3 regions of the Allobosea sp. NPDC055353 genome follow, and region 1 is predicted to be linked to each of the others. Evidence: predicted binding sites of a transcription regulator. Region 1 holds the regulator's gene; each other region holds the start of a gene.

Region 1 (9,892 bases):
GAGACGATCGACGAGATCGCCGGCGCCGCCAGCGCGATGCGCGGCAAGATGCTCACCGTCAAGGCTCCGCCGGAAGCGATCGACATCGTCGGCACCGGCGGCGATTCCTCCGGTTCCTACAATGTCTCGACGCTGGCCTCGATCATCACCGCGGCCTGCGGCGTGCCGGTCGCCAAGCACGGCAACCGCGCGGCCTCCTCGCGTTCGGGGGCGGCCGACGTGCTGACCGCGCTCGGCGTCAAGGTCGGGCTCGATCCGGCCGCGACCGAGCATTGCATCCGCGAGGCCGGCGTCGGATTCATGTTCGCGCCGACGCATCACGCCTCGATGCGCCATGTCGCGCCGGTGCGCACCGAGCTCGGCACGCGGACGATCTTCAACCTGCTCGGCCCGCTCTCCAACCCGGCCGGGGCCAAGCGCCAGCTCATCGGTGCCTTCTCCGAGACCTGGCTGGAGCCGATGGTCAAGGTGCTCGCCTCCTTCGGCTCGACCCGCGTCTGGGCCGTGCATGGCTCGGATGGGCTCGACGAGATCACCACGACCGGCCCGACCCGCGTCGTCTCGCTGGAGAACGGCAAGATCGAAAGCTTTTCGATCAGCCCCGCGGATGTCGGCCTCGAGCCCGCCAAACCGGAAGTCCTGCGTGGCGGCACGCCGGAGGAGAATGCGGCAGCGCTCAATGCCGTGCTTGCCGGCGAAAAGACCGGCTTCCGTGATATCGCCGCCTTCAATGCGGCTGCGGCGCTGCTGGTTGCCGGCAAGGCCAAGGATCTGAAGGACGGCTTCGCCCAGGCGACGGCCGCGCTCGATTCCGGCAAGGCCAAGGCGGTGCTCGCCGCGCTCGTCAAAGCCTCGAACGCGTGAGGCCGGCATGACCGATATCCTCGCCAAGATCGAAGTCTATAAGCGCCAGGAGATCGCGGCGGCGAAAGCCGCGGTGTCGCAGGCCGAGATCGAGCGGCTCGCCCGCGCAGCCTCCAAGCCGCGCGGCTTCGCCGATGCACTGGCCGGCAAGCTCGCGCAGGGCACTCCGGCGCTGATCGCCGAGATCAAGAAGGCGAGCCCGTCCAAGGGCCTGATCCGTGCCGATTTCGATCCGCCTTCGCTCGCCCGCGCCTATGCGGCCGGCGGTGCGGCCTGCCTCTCGGTGCTGACCGATGCGCCCTCCTTCCAGGGCCGGCCGGAATTCCTGACAGAGGCACGCGAGGCCGCCGGCCTGCCGGCTTTGCGCAAGGATTTCCTCTACGAGCCCTATCAGGTCTACGAGGCCCGTTCCTGGGGCGCCGACTGCATCCTGATCATCATGGCCGGCGTCGACGACGCCACCGCCAGGGCGCTGAACGAGACCGCACAAGAGCTCGGCATGGATGTCCTCGTTGAGGTCCATGACGATGCCGAGCTCGACCGGGCGCTGAAGCTTGAAAGCCGCCTGCTCGGCATCAACAACCGCGACCTGCGCAGCTTCAATGTTGATATCGCGGTGACCGAGCGCTTGGCGCCGCGCGTGCCGAGTGAGCGGATCGTGATCAGCGAGAGCGGCATCTTCACGCATGAGGACATCGCCCGCCTCAACCGGATCGGCGTCAACAGCTTCCTCGTCGGCGAGAGCCTGATGCGACAGGCCGACGTCACCGCCGCGACGCAGGCGCTGCTCACCGGCAAGGCCGTCGCGGCGTGAGCCGGCTCAGCCATCTCGACGCCCAAGGCCAGGCGCATATGGTCGATGTCGGCGGCAAGGCCGAGACGACCCGCATGGCGATCGCCGAAGGTCAGGTGGTGATGGCGCCGGAGACGATCGCGATCGTCCGCGACGGCAACGCCAAGAAGGGCGACGTGCTTGGCACTGCGCGCCTCGCCGGCATCATGGCGGCGAAGCGCACGCATGAGCTCATCCCACTCTGCCACCCGCTGCTGCTCAGCAAGATCGCCCTCGACCTTGAGATCGACGAGGCCTTGCCGGGGGTGCGGGTGCGTGCCGAGGTCAAGATGAAGGGCCAGACCGGGGTCGAAATGGAGGCGCTCACCGCCGTCTCCATCGCCTGCCTCACCGTCTACGACATGGTCAAGGCCGTCGACCGGGCAATGCGGATCGAGAATATCCGCCTGCTGCATAAATCCGGCGGCCAGTCCGGCGATTACGAGGCTAAGCAGCTCTGATGGCGCTCACCCCGGTCCCCGTCGCGCGCAAGGCGCTGCTCGACAGCATTCCGGGGCCGACGGGAGCGGAAACCCTGCCGCTGGCGCAATGCGCCTGGCGGGTGCTGGCCGGGGAGGTCAAGGCGCTGCGGACACAGCCTCCCTTCGCCAATTCCGCCATGGACGGCTACGCCGTGCGCGGCGACGAGATGGCGGAAGGCGTCTCGCTCACGGTGATCGGCGAATCCGCTGCCGGCCGGGCCTTCGATGGATCGGTCGGGCCGGGACAAGCGGTGCGCATTTTCACGGGCGCGCCGATGCCTGAGGGAGCCGACACCATCCTGATGCAGGAGGATGCGGACGGCGTCGGCAGCCCGGTTATCCGCGTGCGCGTACCACCGGCCAAGGGCAAGTTTCTGCGCGCGGCGGGGCTCGATTTCCACGAAGGCGACGTCCTGCTGCAAGCCGGGCGCGTGCTCGACAGCGCAGCGCTCGGCCTGGCCGCCGCGATGGGGCATCCGACCTTGCCCGTCCGGCGCAAGCCGCGCGTTGCGATCCTTGCGACCGGCGACGAGCTGGTGGCGCCGGGCGAGCCGGTCGGCCGCGACCAGATCATTGCCTCGAACTCGTTCTCGCTCGCCGCGCTGGTCGAGAAGGCCGGGGGCACCGTGCTCGATCTCGGCATCGCCCGCGACGACCACGCCGATCTCGCCGCCAAGATCGCACAGGCGCGCGAGGCCGATGCCGACGTGCTGATCACGCTGGGCGGCGCCTCGGTCGGCGCCCATGACCTCGTGCAGGAAGCCCTGACGCGGGCCGGCATGGCCCTCGGCTTCTGGAAGATCGCGATGCGGCCGGGCAAGCCGATGATGACCGGGCGAATCGGCCGGATGGTCGTGGTCGGCCTGCCGGGCAACCCGGTCTCCTCGATCGTCTGCGGCCATCTCTTCGTATTGCCCTTGATCGAGGCACTGCTCGGCATGGCCGATGCCGATCGCGACCGCAGCATCCCCGCCATTCTCGGCCGCGACATGCCCGGCAATGACGAGCGCGAGGATTATCTGCGCTCGGAGCTCGCGCTGACGCCGGATGGCTGGGTTGCGAATCCCTTCGGCCGGCAGGATTCATCGATGCTCGGCACTTTGGCGCGGGCGCAGGCGCTGACGATCCGGCCGGCACATGCGGCCCCCGCCAAGAGGGGCGATGCCTGCCGGATCCTGCCGCTGCGGTAGCAGCTTGCGGAACACAAGCAGAACGCGTATGGTGTTCGTGCTTTGTTTCGAATCTGCGCATTGAGGGGCTGGCGGCGACCATGCTGACACGCAAGCAACACGAACTCCTGCGCTTCATCCAGGAACGCTTGCGCGAAAGTGGCGTCCCGCCCTCCTTCGACGAGATGAAGGATGCGCTCGACCTGCGCTCGAAATCCGGCATTCACCGCCTGATCATGGCGCTGGAGGAGCGCGGCTTCATCCGCCGCCTGCCGAACCGGGCGCGCGCGCTCGAAGTCATCAAGATGCCGGACGGGCTCGGCGCGCCGCAGGCGCGGCCCCGCTTCAGCCCCGCCATCGTCCAGGGCGGCCTGGGCTCACAGCCCAGCGTGGCCAAGCCGCGTCCTGCCGAGGATGACAGCCGGCATTCCATCGCCATCCCGGTGATGGGCCGCATCGCGGCGGGCACGCCGATCTCGGCGATCCAGAGCCGCAGCCATACCGTTTCGCTGCCGCCGGACATGCTCGGCTCCGGCGAGCATTACGCGCTGGAAGTACGCGGCGATTCGATGGTCGAGGCCGGCATTCTCGACGGCGACACTGTCGTCATCCGCAGGCAGGACACGGCCAATACCGGCGATATCGTCGTCGCGTTGATCGACGACGAGGAAGCGACGCTGAAGCGCCTGCGCAAGCGCGGCTCCTCGATCGCGCTCGAAGCCGCGAACCCGGCCTACGAGACCCGCGTGCTCGGCCCCGATCGGGTCAAGATCCAGGGACGGCTGGTCAACCTGATGCGGCGCTACTGAAGGCGTTCGGTGTCAGCCTCGGCTTCGTTGTCGGCGGCCGGTGCGGGCTGCATGGTGACCGACTGATTGGCGGAGCGCGTGCCTGGCTCCGTCGGGCGCTGCTCGCGCCGGCGGCTCCAGGGCCGCTCGCTGCCGGACTGCTCCGCGATATGGCTGCTCCACCCCGATGCCGTTCGGTAGAGCGAGGTCGCGCCATCGCGCGATAGCGTCATGCGCTCGACCAGCCTCGCCTTGCAGGCGCCGCCCCAGGGAATGGCGGTGACGACGAGGTCGGCGCGCTGGCAATCCTCGATGATGGCGAGCCGCTCGCGCGTATAGGAGACCGTGCGCTTGTCAGCGGTCTGCACGACGCATGCCAGCCGGTCACAGGCGATACCGGCGCGCAATGTCGGATCGTCGGGCGAGCGGCTGTCGCCATCGGCGGCGAGCCATTGCTGCAGGACGAAGCGGCTGGGCTTGCCCGCGATGATGAGGCGGCCGTCAAGGCCGCGCACGGCCAGTCCCGAGCCGTCGCGCTCGATCAGGATCTCCGGCCGGTCCGGCCTGCCGGCGAACGCGACGCCGAAGACCAGCGGCAAGGCCGCAAGCCAGCGCCAGGCCGTGGTCCAGAGTGTCAGCCAGAGCAGTGTCAGCGCGAAGCAGGCGAGCACGCCTGAGCCGAAAGCCGCCACCGTCACGGTGGAATGGTCGATGGTCGCGACCCAATGCGCGACCTTCAGCACGACGTCGGAGGCGAGCCCCATCAAGGCCCAGGCCGGCCAGTCCAATCCGAAGGGATAGGCGAGCACGCCGAACACCGCCGCCGGCATGACGAAGAGCGAGACGAAGGGCAGCGCCATGGCGTTGCCGAGCAGGCCGAAGGGATTGAAGGTCTGGAAATGATAGGCGCCGAAGGGCGCGGTCGCGGCGGTGGCCAGCATGGTGGTGACGAGGATGCCGAGCGCGGCCGTCCAAACGGCTCCGAGCGGCCAGGGCAACACGCGCGGCGGCTCGGTGCGGCTTCGCCCTTCCCAGCGTTCCGCGAAGGCGATCAGCGCCGCGACCGCACCGAAGGACATCTGGAAGCTCGGCCCGAGCAGCGCCTCCGGCTCGCGCAGCAGCACGATCATGGCGGCGAGCGCCAGATTGCGCATGCTGAGCGCGGCGCGGTCGACCAGGATCGCACCGAGCATGACCAGCGTCATGATCAGCGAGCGCTCGGTCGCGACATCGCCCCCGGAAAAGATGCAATAGGCGGTCGCGCCGAGCATCGCCGCCGCCGCCGCGATCTTCTTGACCGGCCAATGCAGGGCGACCGTCTGCGACAGGACCAGCAGCGCCCGGACCAGCCAGAAGATCGTGCCGGCGGCGAGCACCATGTGCAGGCCGGATATCGAGACGATGTGATAGATCCCCGCAGCGCGCAGGTCGTTGTTCGTCGCTTCGGTGATGAGGCCGCGCTTGCCGGTGACGAGCGCGGCGGCGACCGCCCCGCCCTGCCCGCCTCCGACCTCGGCGATGCGCCGTGTCAGCGTGTTGCGCGCACGGTCGATCATCACGTCGATCGCCAGGCGTGTCGGCATCGGTGAGGGCGGCGGCACCAGCGTGATCTTGCCGGAGATGCTCCCGACGGCGCCGATCCCGCGGAAAAAGGCATCGCGGCCGAAATCATAGCCGCCGGCCCGCGCCGGCCCGGGCGGCGGCAGCAGGCGCGCGGTCGCGACGATATGATCGCCCGGCGCCACGGAACCCTGCCGGATGTTGACGCGGACGCGCTTCGGACGCTGGTCAGCCGGCACATTGGCGATCTCCGTCACCAGCAGCACGAGCCGCGCGCCCTTGTCGCGGGCCTCGACGCTCTCGACGAAGCCGGAGAGCTTGCCGATCCGCGGCCGCTCCAGCATCGGCGCCGCGATATCGGCCGTGCGCCAGACCCCGGCGGCGAAGCCGGCGAAGGCAGCGGCCGCGGCGAGGCAGGCCATCGCGGCGAAGCGGCGCAGGCGCAGGATGAAAGCAGCCGTGCCGCTCAGGGCCACGCCAAGGAGCGGCGCCCATAATGCCGGCTCACGATCGGCTGCGAAATAGAGCAGGATGCCGACGCCCATCGCGATGGGCAGCCAGAGGAAGGGGCGCCGCCTTTCGGCCTCGAGCGCGAAGCCTTGCCGGAGCTGAAGCCAAAGCTGCCGAAGCAGGAATCGGAGACTTGCCGCCAGCGAGGCCGGGACATCGAGGCGAGCCGGCAAGGCATCGGCGCGCGCCCCGCGCCGGCCTCGTTCCTGCCCCTGCCCCGGCGGCGCCGGCTGCATCGCCCGCCTCCCCTGCCGGCGCTGCGATTTGACCGCTTAACCTTTCCGGCCAAGCCATGTTACAGGGCGCGCGCCGGTTGTCATGTCTCAACCTGCGCCCTTTCCTGTCTTGCCCCGGACGGCCACGCCGCCCGGCCGGAGTTTCCTCCCATGAGCAACGCCGTCGTCACGCGCTTTGCGCCCTCGCCCACCGGATTCCTGCATATCGGCGGGGCCCGGACCGCGCTGTTCAACTGGCTTTATGCCCGCCGGCAAGGCGGCAAGATGCTGCTGCGCATCGAGGATACCGACCGGGAACGCTCGACCGACGCGGCGATCGCCGCGATCCTCGACGGGCTGGAATGGCTCGGCCTCGATTGGGATGGCCAGACCGTCTACCAGTTCCAGCGCGTGGCGCGGCATCGCGAGGTCGCCGAGCAGATGCTCGCCGCCGGCAAGGCCTATCATTGCTATGCGACCCAGGCCGAGCTCGAGGAGATGCGCGAGAAGGCACGCGCCGAGGGCAAGCCGCTGCGCTATGACGGGCGCTGGCGCGACCGCGATCCGGCGACCGCGCCGGAAGGTGCGAAGCCGGTGATCCGCCTCAAGGCGCCGCAGACCGGCGAGACCGTGGTCAATGACGAGGTCCAGGGCCGCGTCGTCTGGCAGAACGAGAATCTCGACGATCTCGTTCTGCTGCGCTCGGACGGCACGCCGACCTATATGCTCGCCGTCGTCGTCGACGACCACGACATGGGCGTCACCCATATCATCCGCGGCGACGACCACCTGACCAATGCCGCCCGTCAGACCCAGATCTACGACGCACTGGGCTGGGACGTGCCGAGCATGTCGCATATCCCGCTGATCCACGGGTCTGATGGCGCCAAGCTGTCGAAGCGCCATGGCGCGCTCGGCATCGATGCCTATCGCTCTATGGGCTACCTGCCGGCGGCCCTGCGCAACTATCTGGTGCGGCTGGGCTGGAGCCATGGCGACCAGGAGGTCTTTTCCACGCAGGAGATGATCGACGCCTTCAATCTCTCCTCGATCGGCCGTTCGCCGGCGCGCTTCGACTACGCCAAGCTGGAGAACCTCAACGGGCTCTACATGCGCCAGTCCGATGATGCCGACCTGCTCGCGGCACTCAAGGTGATCCTGCCGGAGATCGGACCGGCGCGCGGGCTCGACGCCACGCTGTCGCCGGAGCTGGAGGCAAAATTTCTCGCCGCCATGCCGGGCCTCAAGGAGCGCGCCAAGACGCTGATCGAACTGCTCGACAGCGCCTTCTATCTCTATGCCCAGCGCCCCCTGCAGCTCGACGACAAGGCCAAGGGCCTGCTCGACGAAGCCGCGCGCCAGCGCCTGCCGAAGATCGCGGAAAAGCTTGCCGCCGTCGCCGACTGGGCGCCGGCGCCGCTCGAAGCGGCGGTGCGCGCCTATGTCGAGGAGGCCGGGCTCAAGCTCGGCCAGGCCGCGCAGCCGCTGCGGGCAGCGCTGACCGGCCGGGCAATGTCGCCGGGCCTCTTCGACGTCATGGCGGTTCTGGGCCGCGAAGAGACGCTGGCCCGGCTCGCCGACCAAGCTGCCTGAAGCGAGCGTGCTTCACGCCGTTCAGGCAGCAGCCATCGGCAAGACGACCTGTGTCATTCCGGGGCTTCGCATCGCGAAGAACCCGGAACCCACGACGGGGTGAGCCCTTGCAACCCAGCCTCAAGATTTCACCCCGTCGTGGGTTCCGGGTTCGCGCCTGTGGCGCGCCCCGGAATGACAACCGTGTGGCTCGAAGTCTCCGGGGCTGAAATCGCGGCCCCTTCAATCGCCGCAAGGCCGTGAAAAACGCAGGGTCGGAAACGGCTCGACCGGCCATCGAACACCAGCTCGCGCAGATATGAGCGCAACGCGGTTCCAACCGCCTTTTGGCTCGGTTGAATGCGCTGCGCAAATGGTCTAGTGACGCGCATGTGCATTGCACCGCGGCGACGCGGCGAGGCACGAATATTGCTTGTAAATCAGTCACATGGAACGACTTCTCCCTTCTCTTTCCGACATGTGTTCGTCATATCGCGGCCTTCGGATGAGAGATGCCCGGCGCACAAGCGCGGATAGGCGAAACCGGGGCTGAACAGCAGCGAGCCTTGAAAGGATCGGTATCGATGAGCGGAAATACCAGCCAGCTCCAGGTCGGCGACAAGACCGTCGACATGGCGATCAAGGAGGGGTCGGTCGGCCCCGCCGTCATCGACATCGCCAAGCTCTACGCCCAGACGGGCATGTTCACCTATGATCCCGGCTTCACCTCGACGGCGAGCTGCGAGTCGCAGATCACCTATATCGACGGCGACAAGGGCGTGCTGCTCTATCGCGGCTACCCGATCGAGCAGCTTGCCGAGCATGGCGACTTCCTCGAAACCTGCTACCTGCTGCTCGAGGGCGAGCTGCCGACGGCCGCCCAGAAGGCCGATTTCGATTATCGCATCACGCGCCACACCATGGTGCACGAGCAGATGGCCCGCTTCTTCCAGGGCTTCCGCCGCGACGCGCACCCGATGGCGGTGATGGTCGCCTCGATCGGCGCGATGTCGGCGTTCTATCATGACTCGACCGACATCTCGGACCCGCATCAGCGCATGATCGCCTCGATGCGCATGATCGCGAAGGTGCCGACGCTGGCGGCGATGGCCTACAAGTACACGATCGGCCAGCCCTTCGTGTATCCGCTGAACTCGCTGGACTACACCTCGAACTTCCTGCGGATGTGCTTCGCGGTGCCGGCCGAGGAATACAAGGTCAATCCGGTGCTGTCGCGCGCGCTCGACCGGATCTTCATCCTGCACGCCGACCACGAGCAGAACGCCTCGACCTCGACGGTGCGTCTCGCCGGCTCGTCCGGCGCCAATCCCTTCGCCTGCATCGCGGCCGGCACGGCCTGCCTGTGGGGCCCCGCCCATGGCGGCGCCAACGAAGCCGCGCTCAAGATGCTCGAGGAAATCGGCTCGGTCGACAACATCCCGAAATACATCGCCAAGGCGAAGGACAAGAACGATCCGTTCCGCCTGATGGGCTTCGGCCACCGGGTCTACAAGAACTACGACCCGCGCGCGAAGATCATGCAGAAGACCACGCATGAGGTCCTGAACGAGCTCGGCATCAAGGACGACCCGCTGCTCGACGTCGCCGTCGAGCTCGAGCGCATCGCGCTCTCGGACGAGTATTTCATCGAGAAGAAACTCTACCCGAACATCGACTTCTATTCGGGCATCACCCTCAAGGCGATGGGCTTCCCGACCTCGATGTTCACGGTGCTCTTCGCGGTCGCCCGTACGGTCGGCTGGATCGCGCAGTGGAAGGAAATGATCGAGGACCCGTCCCAGAAGATCGGCCGCCCGCGCCAGCTCTATACCGGGTCGGCGCAGCGTGATTACCCGCCGATCGGCCGCCGCTGATCGCAGGGATATCGGCTATCCGGAAA
Region 2 (9,892 bases), 1.1 Mb from region 1:
TGGGCGCCGACCTCGGCGCCTTTCTCGACCACCACGACCGAGATGGACTCATCGAGCTGCTTCAGCCGGATCGCAGCCGCCAGACCCGCAGGGCCCGCGCCGACGATGACGACGTCATAGTCCATGCTCTCGCGCGGTTCGCTCTGCGCTTCCTTCAGATCCATCCTGCCCTCCGCCTCACATCCCGCGCCGCGATTAGTTTATATATGAACTGTCTTGTCGACTCGTTCAACGCCCGGCTTCCGCCCAGTCTGGAACCCCTCTATCCAAGCGTGCGTTCCATTTTGCAACTGCGTCGGCTCGCAGAGAGGCTTTGCAAGGTATAGGATGCAGCGATGAGCCTGTCCGATGCAGTCGGCCCCGACGCGCCCGATCCCTATGAGCTTTTGAGCTGGTACGCCGAGATGGGCGTGACCGAGGCGCTCGACGAGGCGCCGCGCAACCATTTCGCCGATCCGGCTCCTGCTGGCGAGCGCGGCGGCGACGGGCAACCGCGCCTGCGCCCGCTACCCGGCCGCCCTGCCGCACCGGCACGGCCGATGGCGGCTGCGGCAACGGCACCGGACGACGCCACGGTCAGCGCCCGGGCGCTCGCCCGCGAAGCGCGCACGCTCGACGAGCTGAAGACCGCGCTGGCCGGTTTCGAAGGCTGCGCGCTGAAGGCCACCGCCAAGAACCTGGTCTTCGCCGACGGCAATCCGCAGGGCCGGGTGATGCTGGTCGGCGAAGCGCCCGGTGCCGACGAGGACCGCATCGGCCTGCCCTTCGTCGGACGCTCCGGGCAGTTGCTCGACCGCATGCTGGCCGCAATCGGCCTGAGCCGGAAGGAAGAGGTCTATATCGCCAACCTGCTACCGTGGCGCCCGCCGGGCAACCGCGATCCGTCCATACAGGAAGCGACCATCTGCCTGCCTTTCATACAGCGCCAGATCGAACTCGCTGACCCCGACATACTCGTCTGTATAGGCAAACCCTCAGCCCAGGCACTGCTTGGCTTCAAGAGCATTACCGCGTCGCGCGGAAAGTGGGTGGAATACGACACCGGCGCGCGGCGCATCCGGGCGATCGCGACCCTGCATCCAGCCTATCTGCTGCGACGCCCCCTCGAAAAGCGGCTCGCCTGGCGGGACCTCCGCGCGCTGAAGGCCGCACTCGACGGGAAGGCCTGACCGGGAAGCTGCGGGAACCGCCGCAGTCACCGGGCGTTCAGGAGCGGTTTGCAAAGACGACTTGAGTTCCCGGCATCTCCCAGCGAGATTGCGGGAGAGCTTCGCCGGGGATGCCTTCATGCAATGGGAAGATTACCGCCAGTCCGATAATCTCGAGGACAGGCGCGGCAGTGGTGGCGGCGGCTTCGCCGGCATGCCCGGCGGGCGCGGCGGCGTCGGCATCGGAACGATGGTGGTGCTCGGCCTGCTCGGCTGGGCGCTCGGCATCGATCCGCGCCTGCTGATCGGCGGTGCCGAGTTGATCGGTGGCATCGGCGGGCGCGAGCAGACACAGGAAACGCGCCGCTCCTCCGGCCCGCCGGAGGACCAGATGGGCCGCTTCGTCTCGGCCGTTCTGGCGCAGAATGAAGACATCTGGTCGAAGCTTCTGCCGCAGCAGGCCAATATCCGCTACCAGCCGCCGCGGCTCGTCCTGTTCTCCGGCGTCGACCGCTCGGGCTGCGGCACCGCGCAATCGGCGATGGGGCCGTTCTACTGCCCGGTCGACAAGAAGGTCTATCTCGACACCTCCTTCTTCCAGGAGATGCAGCGCAAGCTCGGGGGCGGCGGCGATTTCGCCTATGCCTATGTGATCGGCCACGAGGTCGGCCACCACATCCAGAACCTGCTCGGCATCCTGCCCAAGGCCAACCAGATTCGCGAGCGTTCCTCAGAGCGCGACGCAAATGCGATCTCGGTCAGAATCGAATTGCAGGCGGACTGCTTCGCCGGGGTCTGGGCCCATAACGTCCAGGCGATGGGCCGGATCGACCAGGGCGATATCGACCAGGCGATGCGCACCGCCTCCGCCATCGGCGACGACAAGCTTCAGAAGGCCGCGCAAGGCACGGTCGTGCCCGACTCCTTCACCCATGGCTCCTCGGCGCAGCGCATGAAGTGGTTCACCACGGGCTTCCAGTCAGGCTCGATGCAGAGCTGCGACACGTTCCGGAATCAGGTGTAGCGCAGCGCCTCCCGATCGGTGGAGAGCAGCTCAGTCGCGGAGCCGCGCCGTCTCCAGCACACGCACCGGCGGCCAGGAAACGCTTTCGATCACATCGAAGGTCAGGCTGAACGGCTCGAAGCGCCCGGTTGCCAGCACGAGCGCTTCCTCACGCCGATTCGCCGGAATGGCCATCGCTATCGTCAGGTGCGGCGTCCAAAGCCCCGGCCGATAATGTGGATCGCAGAGAGCGGGATCGACGATCTCATGGATTCGGGCGTGCAGGTCGATGAGACGCTGATCGTGCCGGGGCGACAGCCACAGGACCAGCGGATCGACATCGAACAGGCCGGCCCGGTCGAAGGTCAGCGAAATAGGTTTCTCTTGCACGCGCAAGGTGAGGGCTTCGCGCAGGATATCCGCAGAGAGATCGGCGTAGCGCGCGAGCGTGAGATGGGGCGGATAGCCCAAGGCCCTGATCGAGGGCGCCCCTTCCAAGGCTGAAGCCTTGTCGACCCATTGCCAGAACGGACGCGCTTCCGACGTCGTGCACAGGGTGATGCCGATCATCGCTGGGAGGGCCTTTGGACTCGCCGGAACCAGCGAACTCTAACAGAGCCTGCCATGTCCCGGAATTCCGTGCGGAGGGCTGCTTTCAGCCCTCCGCCTTGTTGTCATGGAGCTGCCGGATCACCGCCGACGGCGATCCGGCCCCTTTACGCAGCGCCGGATAATCCGGTGCCTAGCTCCAGAATCCTTCCTGATGAACGCGAGGCGAGAACGTATCTTCGTCCTCCCGTTGTTCCTCGCGCTTGTCCTCGTCGCGCTCCGCTTCGAGCGCAGAACAGGAATCGTGCCGTTCCAGCATGGATCTCTCCTTTCGATGTCTGAGGGAGGTGCTTCAGGCAACCGTCAACATATGAACTTATGCTGCAATGCACAAGTTCCCGATAAAAATGCGCGCCGCCATGCGTAGCCGGCATATCGATTTCAGGGACATCGCAGCCCTCCGCAGCAGCCTAGTCCGCCCGCTCCCGCAGGACCGGCAAACGCACCGGAGCCCGGTCGAGGCGGCCGGCGAGCGCCATCGCCTTGGGCATGACGAGCCCTGCTCCGAGCCCGCGTCCGCCGATTGAAAACGCGATTCGCTCGCGCAGGGATGCAGGAACCCCGCGCGCCGGAATCAGGGCCGGTTTGCCCGCAGCGACCAGCAAATGGCGCTCCACCGCCTGAACCCAATGGGCCTGCGGCACATCGCCGGCCTCGAACAGGACGAGGCGATCGCCGCGGGCATGGGCCGCAGCATCCTGCCAGGCCTGCGCGTGGCTCGCCCGTAGATAGCGCGCGCCGGTCGCGTCCGCGGCGCGCTCGGTCTCGGGCGCGCCGACCGTGTCGACGATCACCGCATGACCGAGAAAGCCTTCGGCGACCGCCGGGATCAGCACGGCGAGCGTCGCGGCAAGCGCCTGCTGGGAACCATCGCTGCGGATCACGGCTGTGAGCATGAGCGAAATCCTATGCCGCAACGCAGCATGTCACAATCCCGCCACTTGTCTTTTGTTCTCTATATGTTCACTCTACATGAGACCAGAAGGCGCCGATTCCCGGCGCGCGACGCGGTTCGACAGCCATGCCCCAGGCCAGACCCACTTCACGGCCCTTCCCGGCAGCCCAGCCCCTGCGGCGGTTCGACCGGGAGCCGAGCGTCTCGGCGCCGGTCGTCACACCCGCCGATCCGATGGCCTATATCGGCCATCAGATCGATCCCGACAGGCGGCGCGGGCGCGGTGCCACGATCAATCCCGGCGGCCGCTACGAGGCCGAACAGCGCGTCGCCGAGGACGATGGCTGGGGCTCGCTGGAGGAGCTCCCGCCGTTCTCGACCGAGATCGCCTACGAGAAGGCGCGCACCATCATCACGCGCAACGACTCGCCCGATATCTCCTTCGACCGCTCGATCAATCCCTATCGCGGCTGCGAGCATGGCTGCGTCTACTGCTTCGCCCGGCCGACCCATGCCTATCTCGGCCTGTCGCCGGGGCTCGATTTCGAAAGCAAGCTGACCGCGAAGCCCGATGCGGCGGCGCTGCTGGAAAAGGAGCTCTCTTCCCCGTCCTATCAGCCGCGGACGATCGCGATCGGCACCAATACCGATGCCTATCAGCCGATTGAGAAGAAGCTCCGGATCATGCGCCAGATCCTGGAGGTGCTGGCGAAGTTCAATCATCCGGTCGGCATCGTCACGAAATCGGCGCTGGTGCAGCGCGACATCGATATCCTCGCGCCGATGGCGGAGAAGGGACTGGTCAAGGTCGCGCTCTCGGTGACGACGCTCGATCCCAAGACCGCACGCGGCATGGAACCGCGCGCCGCCTCACCGGCCAGGCGGCTGGAGACGATTCGGAAGCTATCGGAGGCCGGCATTCCGGTCACGGTTCTGGTCGCGCCGATCATTCCGGCGATCAACGAGCACGAGATCGAGCGCATCCTCGATGCGGCGAAGGCGGCAGGCGCCGAGGCCGCCGGCTATGTTTTGCTCAGGCTCCCGCTCGAAGTCCGCGACATCGTGCAGGAATGGCTGCTGACGCACCATCCCGACAAGCTCCGGCATGTGATGTCGCTGATCCGCTCGACGCGCGGCGGCAAGGACTACGATTCGCAATGGGGCCAGCGCATGGTCGGCTCCGGCCCCTATGCCTGGATGATCGGACGGCGCTTCGAGATGGCGGCCGAGCGCATCGGCTTCAACACGACGCGCCGCCGGCTGCGGACCGACCTCTTCGTGAAGCCGGAAAAGGAGAAGGCGCAGTTGAGTTTGTTTTGAAGGGATGGGCTGCCGGACAGCGCGACAAGATGGTTGAGAACCGCGGAAACCCCTCTCCTGTAAGGAGAGGGGCAGGGGTGAGGTGTAGGCCGCTGGACCAGTTGTGCATGCCCTCACCGCAGCGGCGGTCGGGTCACGGCAGAAGCGTCCAACGGCCTACCCCTCACCCTGCCCTCTCCCTCCGGGAGAGGGTTTCTCGCGGTTCCGACGCCTATCGCGTTGGGTGCGAGCGTGTCGGGTTAGGTGAAAGGATGACGGTGGAGCACTCTCATGCCGCTCTGGCCCCGCGCTGTGCTCTGCTGCATAACCCCGCCATGCCCGCCGATTTCAACCGCGAGACATCCGCCATTGCCGACGGCCGCTGGCCGCTGGCCGGCATCGACGAGGTCGGACGTGGGCCGCTGGCCGGCCCGGTCGTCGCGGCCGCCGTGATCCTCGATCCCGAGCGCGTGCCTCACGGTCTCGACGATTCGAAAAAGCTCTCGGCCGCGATCCGCGAGGACCTCTTCGGCGAGATCATGGAGCGGGCGCTCGCCGTCTCCGTCGCCAGCGTGACGGCCGTCGAAATCGACGCCATCAATATCCGCCAGGCGACGCTTCTGGCGATGCGCCGGGCCGTGGCCGGGCTGCCGCTGGCACCGCTCCATATCCTGGTCGACGGGAACGACCCGCCGCAATTCGCCTGTTCCTGCGAGGCGATCATCCAGGGCGACGGACAGATCGCTTCGATCGCGGCAGCGTCGATCATCGCCAAGGTGACGCGCGACCGGATGATGGCGCGGCTGTGCAAGCGCTATCCGGCTTATGGCTTCTCCAGCCATGTCGGCTATGCGACGCCGCAGCATCGCAAGGCAATCACGGTGTACGGTCCCTGCCCGGAACATCGCTACTCCTTTGCGCCGGTGAAGGGTGTGTGGTTCCGATAAGCTGCGGCCTCGCGCGTCGTTCCTCGGTGGCGAGGAAGCCTCTGTCCGGCCTCCGTGAACTCGGCCGCATTTCACGCCGTCATGCTCGCCCTTGTGGCGAGCATCCACGTCTTGAACACCGCCCTTGCTGAAGGAAGACGTGGATGGCCGGGACAAGCCCGACCATGACGGGAAACACGGCTCCCGGACCTCACCGAACGCCCTCGCAAGCTGCCCTAACGGCACCCCGAGGCGTTAACCGCCGTTTACGAATTCCCCTTCATTGCCAATGGGCTAGGCAAAATCTGCAGCCCCAGAATGGGACGCATTTTTTTCAAAGCGGAAACCCGACCTTTACCCTGTCCGACCAAGATCGCGCTCGTTGAAGTTGCGTAACGGTCTTGGTGTCATGGGTATTTTGCGTACCGGGACCGCCAGTGCTCCCGTCCGGATTCAGGTTTCGCGTACCGGACGGCCTGCGCTGGGGGCTCGGATGAAGGCCAAGGGCCTTCCCGAACAGATCGGCACTCCGCGGGAGCTGCCGCTCGATCAGATTCTCGTGGGTGACTGCGTCGCCGCGATGAACGCGCTGCCACCGGCAAGCGTCGACCTCATCTTTGCCGACCCCCCCTATAACCTCCAGCTCGGCGGCGATCTGCGCCGGCCCGATGACAGCCTCGTCGATGCCGTCGACGACGACTGGGACAAGTTCGCCTCTTTCTCCGATTACGACCGCTTCACCCGCGACTGGCTTGCGGCCGCACGGCGCGTACTGAAGCCGGACGGAGCATTGTGGGTCATCGGCAGCTACCACAACATCTTCCGTGTCGGTGCGACGCTGCAGGATCTCGGCTTCTGGATGCTGAACGACATCGTCTGGCGCAAGGCCAACCCGATGCCGAATTTCCGCGGCCGGCGCTTCACCAACGCGCATGAGACGCTGATCTGGGCCGCGCGCGGCGAGAACTCGAAATACACCTTCCATTACGAGGCGCTGAAGGGCGGCAATGACGACCTGCAGATGCGCTCGGACTGGTACCTGCCGCTCTGCACCGGCGACGAGCGCCTGAAGGACGAGAGCGGCGCCAAGGTCCACCCGACCCAGAAGCCGGAGGCGCTGCTTGCCCGCGTGCTGCTCTCGGCCTCGAATCCCGGCGACGTCATCCTCGATCCGTTCTTCGGAACGGGCACGACCGGCGCCGTCGCCAAGGCTCTGGGCCGCCATTTCATCGGGCTCGAACGCGATCCGGTCTATGCCAAGGCAGCCCGCGAGCGCATCGCAGCGGTGACGCCGCTGGCGCCGGAAGCGTTTTCGACCGCGCCCTCCAAGCGCAGCGAGCCGCGCGTGCCGTTCCTCAGCCTCGTCGAGGCCGGGCTGGTGAAGCCCGGCGAGACCGTCCATGACGAGAAGCGCCGCCACAAGGCCGTGATCCGCGCCGACGGCACGCTGATCCTCGGCCCGGCCGTGGGCTCGATCCACAAGGTCGGTGCGCTGGCCCAGGGCCTGCCGGCCTGCAACGGCTGGACTTTCTGGCATGTCGAGCGCCAGGGCGGGTTGACCGTGCTCGACGCGCTGCGCGGCGAGATCAGGGCGCAGATGGCGGCTGCCTGAACCGCCGGCCTCGCGCGCCCTGCCCTATCGTCATATGTTCGAAGGATGCGCGTTGGCCACCGGCGCGCGCATCCTGAACATAGGACAGCGAGGGCGGCAGCATGGCGACGATCCTCAAGAACGGGTCCCGCGGACCCGAGGTCAAGACGCTTCAGGAAGCGCTGAACGCGAAATTGAAGCCGATCCCGAAGCTCGTGCCCGATGGCCAGTTCGGCACCATGACCCACAACGCGGTCCTGGCCTTCCAGCGCAAGAACTGGCTGGTCGAGGATGGCCAGGCGGGGCCCGCGACCCAATCCTGCCTCTACGATACCGAGGCCTTCGCGCCGATCCTGCACAAGGTCCCCTTCATCGCGCAGCCGACCAACACGACCTGCTGGGCGACCTCGACCGCGATGATGAAGAAATCGACCGTGCCGATCATCATCGCCAGGACGCCGCCGGACATGATCGCCTCCGATGGCGGGCTGCTGAACTCCTCCGAAAGCGACCAGGCGATCGTCACCGGCCAGCGCTATGGCCGCGTCCACGGGCTACGCTGCAACGCGCCCCAATCCTGGTCGGTCGAGCAGCTTCGGCAGGCGGTGGCCCGTGGGCCGCTGATGTTCGACATGCTCTGGCGCGTCGATGAATACACGGCCGGTCGCGGCAGCCCCGGCCACATGATCGTGATCGTCGGCATGCGCGGCGACGGCAACCCGGACGGCACCGGCACGACGCTGCGCATCCACGACCCCTGGCCGCCGAACCGCGGCAAGGTCTATTCGAAGGGCTATTTCAAATGGTCCGTCGAATTGCCGACGATGACCTATCGCGTCTTCGAATTGTAGAGCCCGGCGCGCTCGACCACCTTCAGCATCAGGCTCGGCAGCGGCTCGCCTGATAGCTTTGCCAACGGCGTGAAGCGCATGCCTGCCGGGGCCTGCGTGCGCTCGGACACGCTGCCGGTGAACACGGTCAGCTCCAGCGGAAAATGTGTGAAGACATGGCGCACCGGCTCCGCCACCTGCGTCCAGCGTAGTGGCAAGGGCGCATCCTGCGCCGCGCCGTCAAGTTCGTAATCGGCCCGCCATTCGCTGGTCGGCACCTCGGCCATGCCGCCGAGCAAGCCCTTGGCCGGCCGGGTCCGCAGCAGGATTGCGCCATCCGCACGCGCCAGCACGAAGGCCGCGCCATAGCGCATGACGCCGGCCTTCTTCGGCGTCTTGCGCGGAAAGCTCTCCTGCGTACCGGCGATGCGTGCCCGGCAGGGCTCCCGCCAGGGGCAGAGGCCGCAGGCCGGATTGCGCGGCGTGCAGATCGTGGCGCCGAGATCCATCAAGCCTTGAGCGAAATCGCCCGGCCGATCATGCGGCAGCAGCGCCAGAACCCGCTCGCGAATCAGAGGGCGGGCACCGGGCAATTCGTCCGCGATCGCGAAAAGCCTGCTCATCACGCGCTCGACATTGCCGTCGACGGCGGCAGCCGGCCGGTCGAAAGCGATCGCCGCGACGGCACCGGCCGTATAGGCGCCGATGCCCGGCAAGGCGCGCAAGGCCTCCTCGGTATCCGGGAAACGGCCGCGATGGCCCTCCATCACCGCCTTGGCGCAGGCGTGGAGATTGCGGGCGCGGGAATAGTAGCCGAGCCCGGCCCAGGCCTGCATGACCTCTTCCGAAGGCGCCTCGGCGAGAGCCTGCACGGTCGGGAAGCGGGCCATGAAGCGCTCGTAATAGGGCTTCACCGCCGTAACCGTGGTCTGCTGCAGCATGATCTCGGAGGCCCAGACGCGATAGGGATCGGCCCGTTCTCCCGCCTTCGCGCGCCAGGGCAGCGCGCGGCGATGGCGGTCGTACCAGGCGAGAAGATCGGCGGCGCGGGCCTCGGCGGTCATGATCCGGATGTAGCGCAGTCATGGGGGACCGCAAGCGGCTTCATGCACCGCTTGCAGGCGACCGTCCCCGCGCCCACAATAAAGCCATGTCCGCCAAACCCCTCGCAGAGCTGATCGACGACTGCATCGCGCCCGCGCTCGCCGCGCAGGGCTTCGCGGGACGCGCCATCGTCTCGCTTTGGCCGGAGATCGCAGGCGAGCGGCTGGCGGCGCGCTCGCGCCCGCTCAAGATCGACTGGCCACGGCGCCGCCCGGCACCAGGCGAGGCTTCCGAGCCGGCGACCATGGTGGTGCGGGTCGAAAGCGCCTTCGCGCTGGAAATGCAGCAGCTCGGGCCGTTGCTGGTCGAGCGCGTCAACACGCATCTCGGCTGGCGCGCCGTCGGCAAGCTCGTGCTCAAGCAGGGGCCGGTCGCGGCGCCCGTCACGTCGAAGCCGGTGCCCAAGCTGGACGGAGCGACGGCGGCCCGCGTCGAGGCGCAGGTTGCCGGCGTGGCCGACGAGGGCCTGCGCGAGGCGCTGGCCCGG
Region 3 (9,892 bases), on a different contig from region 1:
ATGGGCCTTGACCGGCGCGGTCGGCGGCGCCGGGCGGTCACTCCAGAGCGCGTCGATCGGGTTGGCCTTGACGGCAATGAGGCTGCCGCCGGCTGCGGCCGCTGCCTTTTCGAGGCGGGCGAGGCCATCGACCGTATGCAGCCAGGGATCGTAGCCGAGCTTGCCGCCAGCCGGCAGGTTCTGCTCGACCCAGCGCTCCAGCGGCGTCTCCTCCATGCGAACCGGCGTGACGACCGTGGTGTCGGTCTGCTCGGCCGACTGGATGGTGTAGCGGCCGTCGACGATCAGCGCGGCCTTGTCGGCCAGGACCACGGCGTTGCCGGCCGAGCCGGTGAAGCCGGTCAGCCATGCCAAGCGGGCCATATGGGCGGGGACATATTCGCCCTGATGTTCGTCGGCGCGCGGGACGACGAAGCCGTCGAGGCCTTGCGCTGCCAATGCCTTGCGCAGGGCGGCAACGCGGCCGGCAACCAGCCTGGGGTCGCTCGGTTCAGAGAAGGACTGGAAGCGGCAGGTCGGCAGGGTCGAATCGGTCATGGCGGGGTCCGGCTTGGTGTCGCGGCATCGTCGCCTCGCACCGGCAAAAGCGCCAGCGCAAATCCGTCGGTTTGGAGATGCCTGTTTGATAGGGCCGCGCTGCCTTCCTGCTCCGCATTGTGCCGATTGGTTATGCAATATACGCAAACATTAATGGATATGGACGGATCGCATGCATTTTCTGCATGTCTCGCATATGCGAACATATCTTCTCGCAAGTGCGAAATGGCCCCATCTTGATCGCATAAGAGAACGAGGAAGCGACCGGGACTGTCCTTCGTTTTTCGGAGATAGACCCATGACTTACGTGTTGAACAATGCCGACGTGCTGCCCGTAACGGGCCGGAGCCATGGCGAAACCCGCGCCAGCAAGCCGGGGCTGATGCAGCGCTTCTATGCCGCGCTCGTCGTGAGCCGCGCGCGTTCCGCAGCCCGCCAGTTGCGCGCCCGCAACCTCCTCGTCAACGAGGCCGAGATCGTGCTGGGCGGCTACCCGTCCGCGACGCTGTCGAGCGACGTCTCCCTGCCTTTCAACCGCTGAATTCACGCCGCTGCGGCCTCGCGCCGCGCAGCTGACAATCTTCAAGGACCTTCATCATGATCGCCATCATCAAGCATATCGTCGAGCAGATCGCCGACGCCGCGAAGTTCACTGCCGCCGTCTGGCACGATGCCCGCAGCCTGCAGGCCGAGGCCGAGAAGAAGTACGGCTATATCGGCTTCTGAGCCGAGCGAGTAACGATCTCGCGCTTCTCCGGAAGCGCCGGAGGTCAGGCAAGGCGGCGCGGCCTCTGGGCTGCGCCGCCTTTTTTCATGACCAGCGTCGCCCAGCCTTCGCGCAGCGAGTGGCTGGCGAGATGGACGCCCTGGTGCCGGTAGGCCGAGACGACGCCGGCGACATCCATCGCCAGCAGGCCCGACAGGATCAGCGTGCCGTTCGACGAGAGCACGCGCGCGATCGACGGAGCGAGGCGCCTCAGCGGGCCGGCCAGGATATTGGCGAAGACGAAATCGAAATGGCCGGGGCGCCAGGCCTTGGCATGGCGCAGGCCCGGCGCGACATAGAGGTCCAGCGCGTTCGGTGCATGATTGAGCCGGGCGTTATGGGCGGAGACCTCGACCGCGACCGCGTCGATATCGCCGGCGACGACCTTGCGCTTGATCTGCTTGGCCAGCGCCAGCCCGAGAATGCCGGTGCCGGTGCCGACATCGATGGCGTGGCGCGGACGGCGCTTCTTCAGTTCGGCGTCGAGCGCCAGCAGGCAGCCGGCGGTGGTGCCGTGATGGCCGGTGCCGAAGGCGAGCGCGGCCTCGATCTCGATCGCGACATCGTTGGTGCGGACGACGTGCCGGTCATGCGCACCATGAACGAGGACACGGCCGGCGCGGACGGGCTTCAGGCCGTCGAGGCTGTTGGCAACCCAGTCCTTGGTGTTCACCGTCGTGAAGGGTGTCGTATCGACGAGATCGCCGACGATCGGGCGCAGCAGGTCGCGCACCGCATCCTCATCGGGCGGGTTGGCGAAATAGATCTCCACCTTCCACGGGATGTTCATCGAAAGGGTGGTGATGCCGTCCTCGACCTCGAAGGCGGAAATCGCCGTCTCGGTGGGATCGAAGATCTCGCCGAGCAACTCGGTGAGGGCCCGGGCCTGTTCGCCCGAGGTGGAGAGTTCGAGGACGGTCGCGACCGTCGCTGGCAGGAGGCCTTCGCGCATCGCGCGGGCTTAGCAGGCGCACCCGCCCCTGTCATCGGAAATGGCCATGGCTGTCGCTGCGAAACCCGGCGTTCAGAATTCCCTGTTACCCGCAGGCCATGACGGCCTCGACGCGTTCGATCATCCTGAAGGCAAGTCTCGCGACGCTGCTGTCGATCGCGGCTTCGCTCGGTCTGGCGGTGACCGTCGTACCGATGCTCGGCGGAGTCGTGGACGGCACCGCCTGGCTGATGTGCATTCTCTGTCCGCTCTTGATCGCCTGGCCGGCCAGCGCCTGGCAATTCCGGCAGGCACAGCGCCTGAAGGACGCCCATGGCGAGATCGCGCGATTGCACGGTGAATTGTCGGCGGCACATGAGGCCCTGCTGGAAAGGGCGCGTCGTGATGGCCTGACCGGGCTCCTGAACCGTGAAAGTTTCCTCGCCGAGTTGAAGCAGGCGATGATGCCGGGCGGCAAGGGGACGCTGCTTTTCATCGACGCCGATCATTTCAAGCAGGTCAATGACCGCTTCGGCCATCCGGTCGGCGATGATGCCTTGCGGAGACTGGCGCAGGCGATTGCGGGCGCAGTGGGCGAGGCCGGCCTCTCCGGCCGGCTCGGGGGTGAGGAGTTCGCGGTCTATCTCCCGCGAACCGCCCTGACTGAAGCACAGGCCATCGCGAAACAGGTTCTTGATGCGGTTCGGCGGCTCAGGATCGTGGCACCCGGCGGCGAGCCGGTCAGTCTGACCGTGAGCATCGGTGCCGCCGGTTGGGCCGGCGACACCACAATCGAGCGATTGATCGCCGAGGCCGACGCCCAGCTCTACCGCGCGAAGATGCAGGGCCGGAACCGGGCTGTCTCCGCGTTGAATATCGCTGCGGTGGCCTGAGGCGCGCTCGGTTCAGGCGTGCTGCGCGTTCAGCGTCGTGAAGACCTGATTGAAGCTGCCGGTCGCCTCGGCGAAGCGCAGCGGCTTGCAGCGCTCGACGATGACCTCGGCGGCCTCTGGCTGCGTTGCGAGGATCGTCATCACCTCATTGGTGAAATCGGCGAGCGGCATCGCGGCCGGGTCGACCGCCTGATGCGGGCCGAGCAGTTCGGTCTGGACATAGGGCGGGGCGATCTCGATGACCTCGACCGAGGTGTGCTTGAGCTGCTCACGCAGGCCGATCGACCAGGAATGGATCGCCGCCTTGGTCGCGCTATAGGTTGGGGTCGACGCCAGCGGTACGAAGGCGAGGCCGGACGAGACGGTCAGGACCGTCGCCTGCGGTTGCTTCAGGAAATGCGGCAGGAGCGCCGTCGTCAGGCGGATCGGGCCGAGCAGGTTGGTCGCGACCGTCTCCTCGGCGATGGCGAGATTGTCGGTGGCCGGGACGTTCTCCGGCTTCATGATGCCGGCATTGTTGATGACGGCATTCAGGCTCGGGAAGCGCTCGATCGCCTGCCGGGCGAAGGCGGCGATATCGGTCCCGTCCTGGATGTCGAGCAGCATCGATTCCATGCCCGGGTTGCTGGCGGTGACCGCGTCGAGCACGGCTTCGCGGCGCCCGGCGATGACGACCTTGTTGCCCCTGGCATGCAGGGCCTCGGCCAGCGCCCGGCCGATGCCCGAGCCGCCGCCGGTGATGAGGATGGTGTTTCCGGAAATCTTCATGGCAAAGCCTTCTCGTGGTTGCACGAGACGAGATGGCGCCCATACTCTTCAACGGAAAGAAGGCGCCCGAAGGTGCCATACGCACCAAAAGGAGAGTGTCGGATGCAGGCGATCCGGGCCGCGATGGCGGCGATGCATCAGCGCAGCGAGGCGATCCCGCCGGTCAGCCCGGCGGTGGAGTCGCTGGTGCGGCAGGTCATCGCGCAGGTCGCCGACAAATGGACGATGCTGGTGCTGGAAGCGCTGGAGGAGCACGGCACGCTGCGCTTCACCGAGGTTGGCCGGATCGTCGGCGGCATCAGCCAGAAGATGCTGACCAAGACGCTGCGCGAGATGGAGCGCGACGGGCTGGTGATCCGCACCGTTCATCCGGTGATTCCGCCGCATGTCGACTACACGCTGACGGAGCTGGGGCGCGAGCTGAGCGCCGCCTTCTGCGGCGTCTGGACCTGGGCCGAGACCTATTACGCCGAGGTTTCAGCGGCGCGGAAAGCCTTCCGCGAGCGGGAAGGCGGCGCCTGAACGCTTAAAGGTCCTTGGTCAGGTAGACGCGGGTCGCGCCTGGCGGCTTCGGTGCGATCTCGCCGAAGACCTGCCAGCCGAGCTTCTTGTAGAACTCCGGCGCCTGGAAGCTGATGGTGAAGAGCACGGCCTTGCTGCAGCCGCGGCGCCGCCCTTCCTCCTCGGCCATGGCGAGGATGCGGCTGCCGATGCCGGTGCCGCGCAGGTCCTTCGGCAGGTACACGGTGTCGATGAAGAGCAGCCCGAGCGAGGTGCGCCCGGCGAGCCCGCCGATCGGCTTGCCGGTTTCCGGATCGGTGATGCGGATCTGCAATTCCTGGCGATCGTGCCGGCCGATCGTCGTGTCGTTATAGTCCTTCAGGCCTTCGCCGAGCAGCTTGCGAAAGGCGTCGTCTTCGGCGTCGGTCAGGGTGATCTCGGGAGGCATGGTTGGTCGTCTGCTCAAGAGTAATGTGTGTCGGCTCAGCCCGCCTTCTGCACGAACGAGTCCAGCACCATCTTCCGCCCGGCCTTGTCGAAATCGACGGTCAGCTTGTTGCCGTCGACGCTGGCGACCGAGCCGGGGCCGAACTTGACGTGGAAGACGCGGGCGCCGGTGCCGTAGGCGGATTCGCCGGAGGATTTCGCCGTCAGCTCGCCCTCGATCATGAGCGGGCCGCGCTGGCGTGAACTGCCGAACCCGCCCTGGTTGAAGCCACCCTGGCCGAAGCCGCGGCCGCTTTCCGAGAATCCGCTGCCGCCGCCGCTGTTCTTCGCCCGGTTTTCCTGCGCACGCTGCCAGCCCGGCGTGTTGTAGCTGGAGCCGAAGCTCTCCATCCGGTCGAAACGCGAGGCGCCGTAGCCGCCCTGCGAATAGCTGGACGCTGCCTGCTCGACCTCGACATGCTCCTCCGGCAACTCGTCGATGAAGCGGGAGGGCAGGCTGGTCTGCCAGAGGCCGTGGATGCGCCGGTTCGAGGCGAAATAGAGCTTCAGCTTCTTGCGGGCGCGGGTGAGGCCGACATGGGCGAGGCGGCGCTCTTCCTCCAGCCCGGCGCGGCCGCTCTCGTCGAGCGCGCGCTGGTTCGGGAACAGGCCTTCCTCCCAGCCGGGCAGGAAGACCGTGTCGAATTCCAGCCCCTTGGCGGCGTGCAGCGTCATGATTGAGGCGCGGGCGCCGGAATCGCCATCGGCGACATCCATCACCAGCGAGACGTGCTCGAGGAAGGCCGGCAGGTCCGGGAATTCATCGAGGGAGCGGACCAGCTCCTTGAGGTTCTCGAGGCGCCCGGCGGCATCGGCCGAGCGGTCCTTTTTCCACATCTCGGTATAGCCGCTCTCTTCCAGAACCAGCTCGGCGAGCTCGCCCTGCGGCATATGCTCGGCGCGGGACGACCAGCGGCCGAAGGCATCGACCAGCTCGCGCAGGGAGGTGCGGGCCTTGGGCTTCAACTCGTCGCTCTCGACCGCGGCGCGGGCCGACTGCATCAGCGAGAACCCGGTGGCGCGGGCATGGTTGTGCAGGAGCTGGACCGTCGCGTCGCCCAGCCCGCGCTTGGGCACGTTGACGATACGCTCGAAGGCGAGGTCGTCGGTCGGCGATACCACGCAGCGCAGATAGGCGAGCGCATCGCGAATCTCGGCGCGCTCATAGAAGCGCGGGCCGCCGATGACGCGATAGGGCACGCCGGCCTGGACGAAGCGCTCCTCGATCTCGCGCATCTGGGCGGAGATGCGCACGAGCACCGCGACCTGGCCGAGGTCCTGGCCCTTCGCCTGCATCGCCTCGATCTCGTCGGAGATCAGGCGGGCTTCCTCCTGGCTGTCCCAGGCGCCGGTGATGGTGACCTTCTCGCCGAGCGCGTCCTCGGTGCGCAAAGTCTTGCCGAGGCGGCCCTCGTTGCGGGCGATCAGCTTCGAGGCGGTGGCGAGGATATGGCCGGTCGAGCGGTAGTTGCGCTCCAGCCGGATCACGGTCGCGCCGGGAAAGTCGTGCTCGAAGCGCAGGATGTTGTCGACCTCGGCGCCGCGCCAGCCATAGATCGACTGGTCATCGTCGCCGACGCAGCAGATGTTGCGGCGGCCCTGTGCCAGGAGACGCAGCCAGAGATACTGCGCCGTGTTGGTGTCCTGGTACTCGTCGACGAGGATGTAGCGGAAGCGGTCGTGATAGGTCTGGAGCACGTCCGGATAGTCGCGGAACAGCGTCAGGCAGTGCAGCAGGAGATCGCCGAAATCGACGGCGTTGAGCGCCTTCAGCCGCTCCTGATAGGCGGTGTAGAGCTTGCCGCCCTTGCCGTTTGCGAAGACGGCGGCCTCGCCGGCGGGCACGTCCTTAGGTGCAAGGCCGCGGTTCTTCCAGCTATCGATGAAGCCTGCCAGCATGCGGCCGGGCCAGCGCTTTTCGTCGATATCCTCGGCCTGGATCACCTGCTTCATCAGGCGGATCTGGTCGTCGGTGTCGAGGATGGTGAAGTCGCTGCGCAGGTCGAGCAGTTCGGCATGGCGGCGCAGCAGCTTGGCCGAGATCGAGTGGAACGTGCCGAGCCATGGCATGCCCTCGGCGACCGGCCCGACGAGATGGGCGACGCGCTCCTTCATCTCGCGCGCCGCCTTGTTGGTGAAGGTGACGGCGAGGATCTGCGAAGGATAGGCGCGGCTGGTCGAGATCAGATGGCCGATGCGGGTGGTCAGCACGCGGGTCTTGCCGGTGCCGGCGCCGGCGAGCACCAGTACCGGACCGTCAGTCGCCTCGACCGCCTGGCGCTGCTCCGGGTTCAGCCCCGCCAGATAGCCGGCCGCCGGCTGCGCGGCTGCACGCGCGGCGAGGCCGCCGGGGCGGGGCGGAGGAGCGGAAAAGGGGTCTGCGTCGGACAAGGGTGTGCGCTGCTCGTGCGTGATTCGTTCTCCGGCGAATATAGGGCGTCGCTGTCAGGATTGCGCCCTGCCGGAGCGATCATTTTATATCCCGCTCCACAGGGAGGTGGCAGCAATGGCCGAACCAAGCGGACCTGAGAGCTGGGAGATTACCAATCAGGTGCCGGCGCTGGCCGGCTACGACGCCTTCGCTGCCGATCCGGTGCTGCCCGGCATCCTGTCGGCCTTCGGCGCCGACTGGGCGCGCGAGCGGCTGCATGAGGCGGGGCGGACGGTCGGTTCGGCCAGCGTGCAGGAGCTGGCCTATCTCGCCAATCGCTACACACCGGAACTGAAGGCCTTCGACCGCTTCGGCAACCGGATCGACGAAATCGCCTTTCATCCAGCCTGGCACGACCTGATGGGGCTCGCGATCAGGCAGGAGACGCATGCGCTCGCCTGGAACCGGCCGGAGCCGGGCGGACAGGTGGCGCGAGCCGCCCTGCAATATCTCTGGTACGGGGCCGAGAGCGGCATCTGCTGTCCGATCAGCATGACCTACGCGGCGGTGCCGGTTCTGCAGCAGGACGCAGCGCTGTGGGAGCAGTGGGGCTCGCTCGTCACCTCCAATCGCTACGATCCGCGGCAGGGGCCGGCTCATCTCAAGACGGGCGCGACCGTCGGCACGGCGATGACCGAGACGCAAGGCGGCTCGGACCTGCGCCAGACCCAGACCGTGGCCGAGGACAATCGCGACGGGACGTGGTCGCTGAATGGGCGGAAATGGTTCTTCTCGGTGCCGCATTCCGACCTTTTCCTGACGCTGGCGCGAACGGGCGAGGGCGTCTCCTGCTTCGTCGTGCCGGGCTGGCTGCCGGATGGGACGCGCAACGGCGTCGCGATCCAACGCTTGAAGGACAAGGTCGGCAATCGCTCGAATGCCTCTTCAGAGGTCGAGTTTCGCGGCGCGATCGGCCACCTCATCGGCGAGCCGGGCAGGGGCATCCGCACCGGTCTCTCGATGAACCACAATTCGCGGCTCGACATCGCGGCGGCATCGTCGGGGTTGATGCGCATGGCAGTCTCGCTCGCGGCCCATCACGCGCAGCATCGCCGGGCCTTCCAGAAGGCGCTGATCGACCAGCCGATCATGCAGAACGTGCTCGCCGATCTTGCGATCGAGGCGGAGGCCGCTGCCTGGCTCGCCTTCCGGCTGTTTGCGGCGCTCGACCGGCAGGAGGAATCGCCGAGCGAGCGCTTGCTGGCGCGCGTGGGCGCGCCGATCGCGAAATACTGGATCACGCGGCGCGCGCCGGCCGTGGTCACCGAGGCGCTGGAATGCCATGGCGGCAATGGCTTCATCGAGGAGAACCCGATGGCGCGGCTCTACAGGGAGGCTCCGCTCAACGCGATCTGGGAGGGCTCCGGCAACGTCATCTGCCTGGACGTGCTGCGCTCGCTGGCGCGCGAGGAGGGCGCGGTCGATGTGCTCCGGGCGGAATTGATGGCGGCGGCGGGCGCGGACCGGCGCTACGACGCGGCGCTGAAGCGGCTGGAGGGCGCATTGCCCGAGATGACGCGCAACGAGGGACAGGCACGGAGGCTGACGGAGAAGCTGGCGCTCATGCTCCAGGGCTCGCTGCTGCTGCGGTATGCGCCGGCTGCGGTGGCAGATGCGTTCATTGCCACGCGGCTGGATGGCGGCTGGTCGGGGCAGTTCGGCGACTTGCCGCCGGCGGTTGATGCGGCGGCGCTGGCGCGACGGGCGGTGCCGATCATCAATTAGGCTCTGACAGCGCGGGGAACCCTCTCCCGGAGGGAGAGGGCAGGGTGAGGGGTAGGTCGTTGGACGCTTTAGCCGTGACCTGACCGCTGCTGCGGTGAGGGTGAGCGCAACTGGTCAAACGGCCGACACCTCACCCCTGCCCCTCTCCTTACAGGAGAGGGGTTCCCCGCGCTTTCTGGTTCGAGAGATGCTTGGGTCAAGCTGGAGCATGACGCATGCGCGTCAAGCCGCTTCCGGTTCGAAATTCATCGCCTCGCCGTTGATGCAGTAGCGCAGGCCGGTGGGGGGCGGGCCGTCGGGGAAGACGTGGCCGAGATGGCCGCCGCAATTGGCGCAATGGACCTCGACGCGGAGCATGCCGTAGCTGCGGTCCTCGGTGGTGCCGACAGAGCCTTCCAGCGGCTGGTCGAAGCTTGGCCAGCCGGTACCGCTCTCGAATTTCTTGCCGGACTTGAACAGCTTCTGGTCGCAGCCGGCGCAGGAGAAGGTGCCGGCGCGCTTCTCGTAGTTGAGCGCGCAGGAGCCGGCCCGCTCGGTGCCATGGCCGCGCAGGATGCGATACTGCTCCGGGGTCAGGCGCGTGCGCCATTCGGCGTCCGTGAGCTGGAAAGGGAAGCTTTCGTCCTGCTTCTTCTCGGCTCCGAACATGCTCATCAGACCCATTGCGATCTCCTTCCTGGCGGGAGCGCCTCAGCGGCTTTCGTGCTGCTAATATGGGGCTTCGCGCCCAAGATTTCAGCCCCGGCACCGGCATGCATTTTCACGATGCCGTGGCAATCGAGGCAGCATCGTCACCTGACCGTCACGCGACTCCTCTAGCAGCCCGGCCACCCGCAAAGGGAGGAAAACCGGTG

What was found. The regulator LexA, encoded in region 1, represses DNA repair genes until DNA is damaged. The targets are predictions, from matches to a motif close to TGTTCNNNNTGTGTTCNG.
Region 2: the regulator LexA is predicted to act here: its motif matches at 3,710-3,727, upstream of ACWIEX_RS04780 (PA0069 family radical SAM protein).
Region 3: the regulator LexA is predicted to act here: its motif matches at 7,288-7,305, upstream of ACWIEX_RS15120 (ATP-dependent helicase).

What each region holds. Positions count from the first base shown of each region.
Region 1 is NZ_JBSHMC010000001.1:2,132,004-2,141,895, reverse strand. It holds gene trpD (anthranilate phosphoribosyltransferase) at 1-864, shown strand, start outside; gene trpC (indole-3-glycerol phosphate synthase TrpC) at 872-1,678, shown strand; gene moaC (cyclic pyranopterin monophosphate synthase MoaC) at 1,675-2,157, shown strand; gene ACWIEX_RS09835 (molybdopterin molybdotransferase MoeA) at 2,157-3,368, shown strand; gene lexA (transcriptional repressor LexA) at 3,449-4,156, shown strand; gene ACWIEX_RS09825 (ComEC/Rec2 family competence protein) at 4,150-6,441, opposite strand; gene gltX (glutamate--tRNA ligase) at 6,592-8,013, shown strand; gene gltA (citrate synthase) at 8,577-9,866, shown strand.
Region 2 is NZ_JBSHMC010000001.1:1,045,611-1,055,502, reverse strand. It holds gene ACWIEX_RS04810 (electron transfer flavoprotein-ubiquinone oxidoreductase) at 1-164, opposite strand, end outside; gene ACWIEX_RS04805 (uracil-DNA glycosylase) at 336-1,169, shown strand; gene ypfJ (KPN_02809 family neutral zinc metallopeptidase) at 1,288-2,172, shown strand; gene ACWIEX_RS04795 (2'-5' RNA ligase family protein) at 2,203-2,721, opposite strand; gene ACWIEX_RS04790 (hypothetical protein) at 2,894-3,019, opposite strand; gene ACWIEX_RS04785 (hypothetical protein) at 3,171-3,656, opposite strand; gene ACWIEX_RS04780 (PA0069 family radical SAM protein) at 3,890-4,975, shown strand; gene ACWIEX_RS04775 (ribonuclease HII) at 5,290-5,901, shown strand; gene ACWIEX_RS04770 (site-specific DNA-methyltransferase) at 6,290-7,492, shown strand; gene ACWIEX_RS04765 (peptidoglycan-binding protein) at 7,594-8,322, shown strand; gene mutY (A/G-specific adenine glycosylase) at 8,301-9,365, opposite strand; gene ACWIEX_RS04755 (DUF721 domain-containing protein) at 9,452-9,892, shown strand, end outside.
Region 3 is NZ_JBSHMC010000002.1:372,301-382,192, reverse strand. It holds gene ACWIEX_RS15160 (aminopeptidase P family protein) at 1-537, opposite strand, end outside; gene ACWIEX_RS15155 (hypothetical protein) at 836-1,078, shown strand; gene ACWIEX_RS15150 (hypothetical protein) at 1,135-1,263, shown strand; gene ACWIEX_RS15145 (50S ribosomal protein L11 methyltransferase) at 1,308-2,255, opposite strand; gene ACWIEX_RS15140 (GGDEF domain-containing protein) at 2,354-3,127, shown strand; gene ACWIEX_RS15135 (SDR family oxidoreductase) at 3,140-3,895, opposite strand; gene ACWIEX_RS15130 (winged helix-turn-helix transcriptional regulator) at 3,998-4,417, shown strand; gene ACWIEX_RS15125 (GNAT family N-acetyltransferase) at 4,422-4,844, opposite strand; gene ACWIEX_RS15120 (ATP-dependent helicase) at 4,880-7,273, opposite strand; gene ACWIEX_RS15115 (acyl-CoA dehydrogenase family protein) at 7,389-9,038, shown strand; gene msrB (peptide-methionine (R)-S-oxide reductase MsrB) at 9,261-9,692, opposite strand.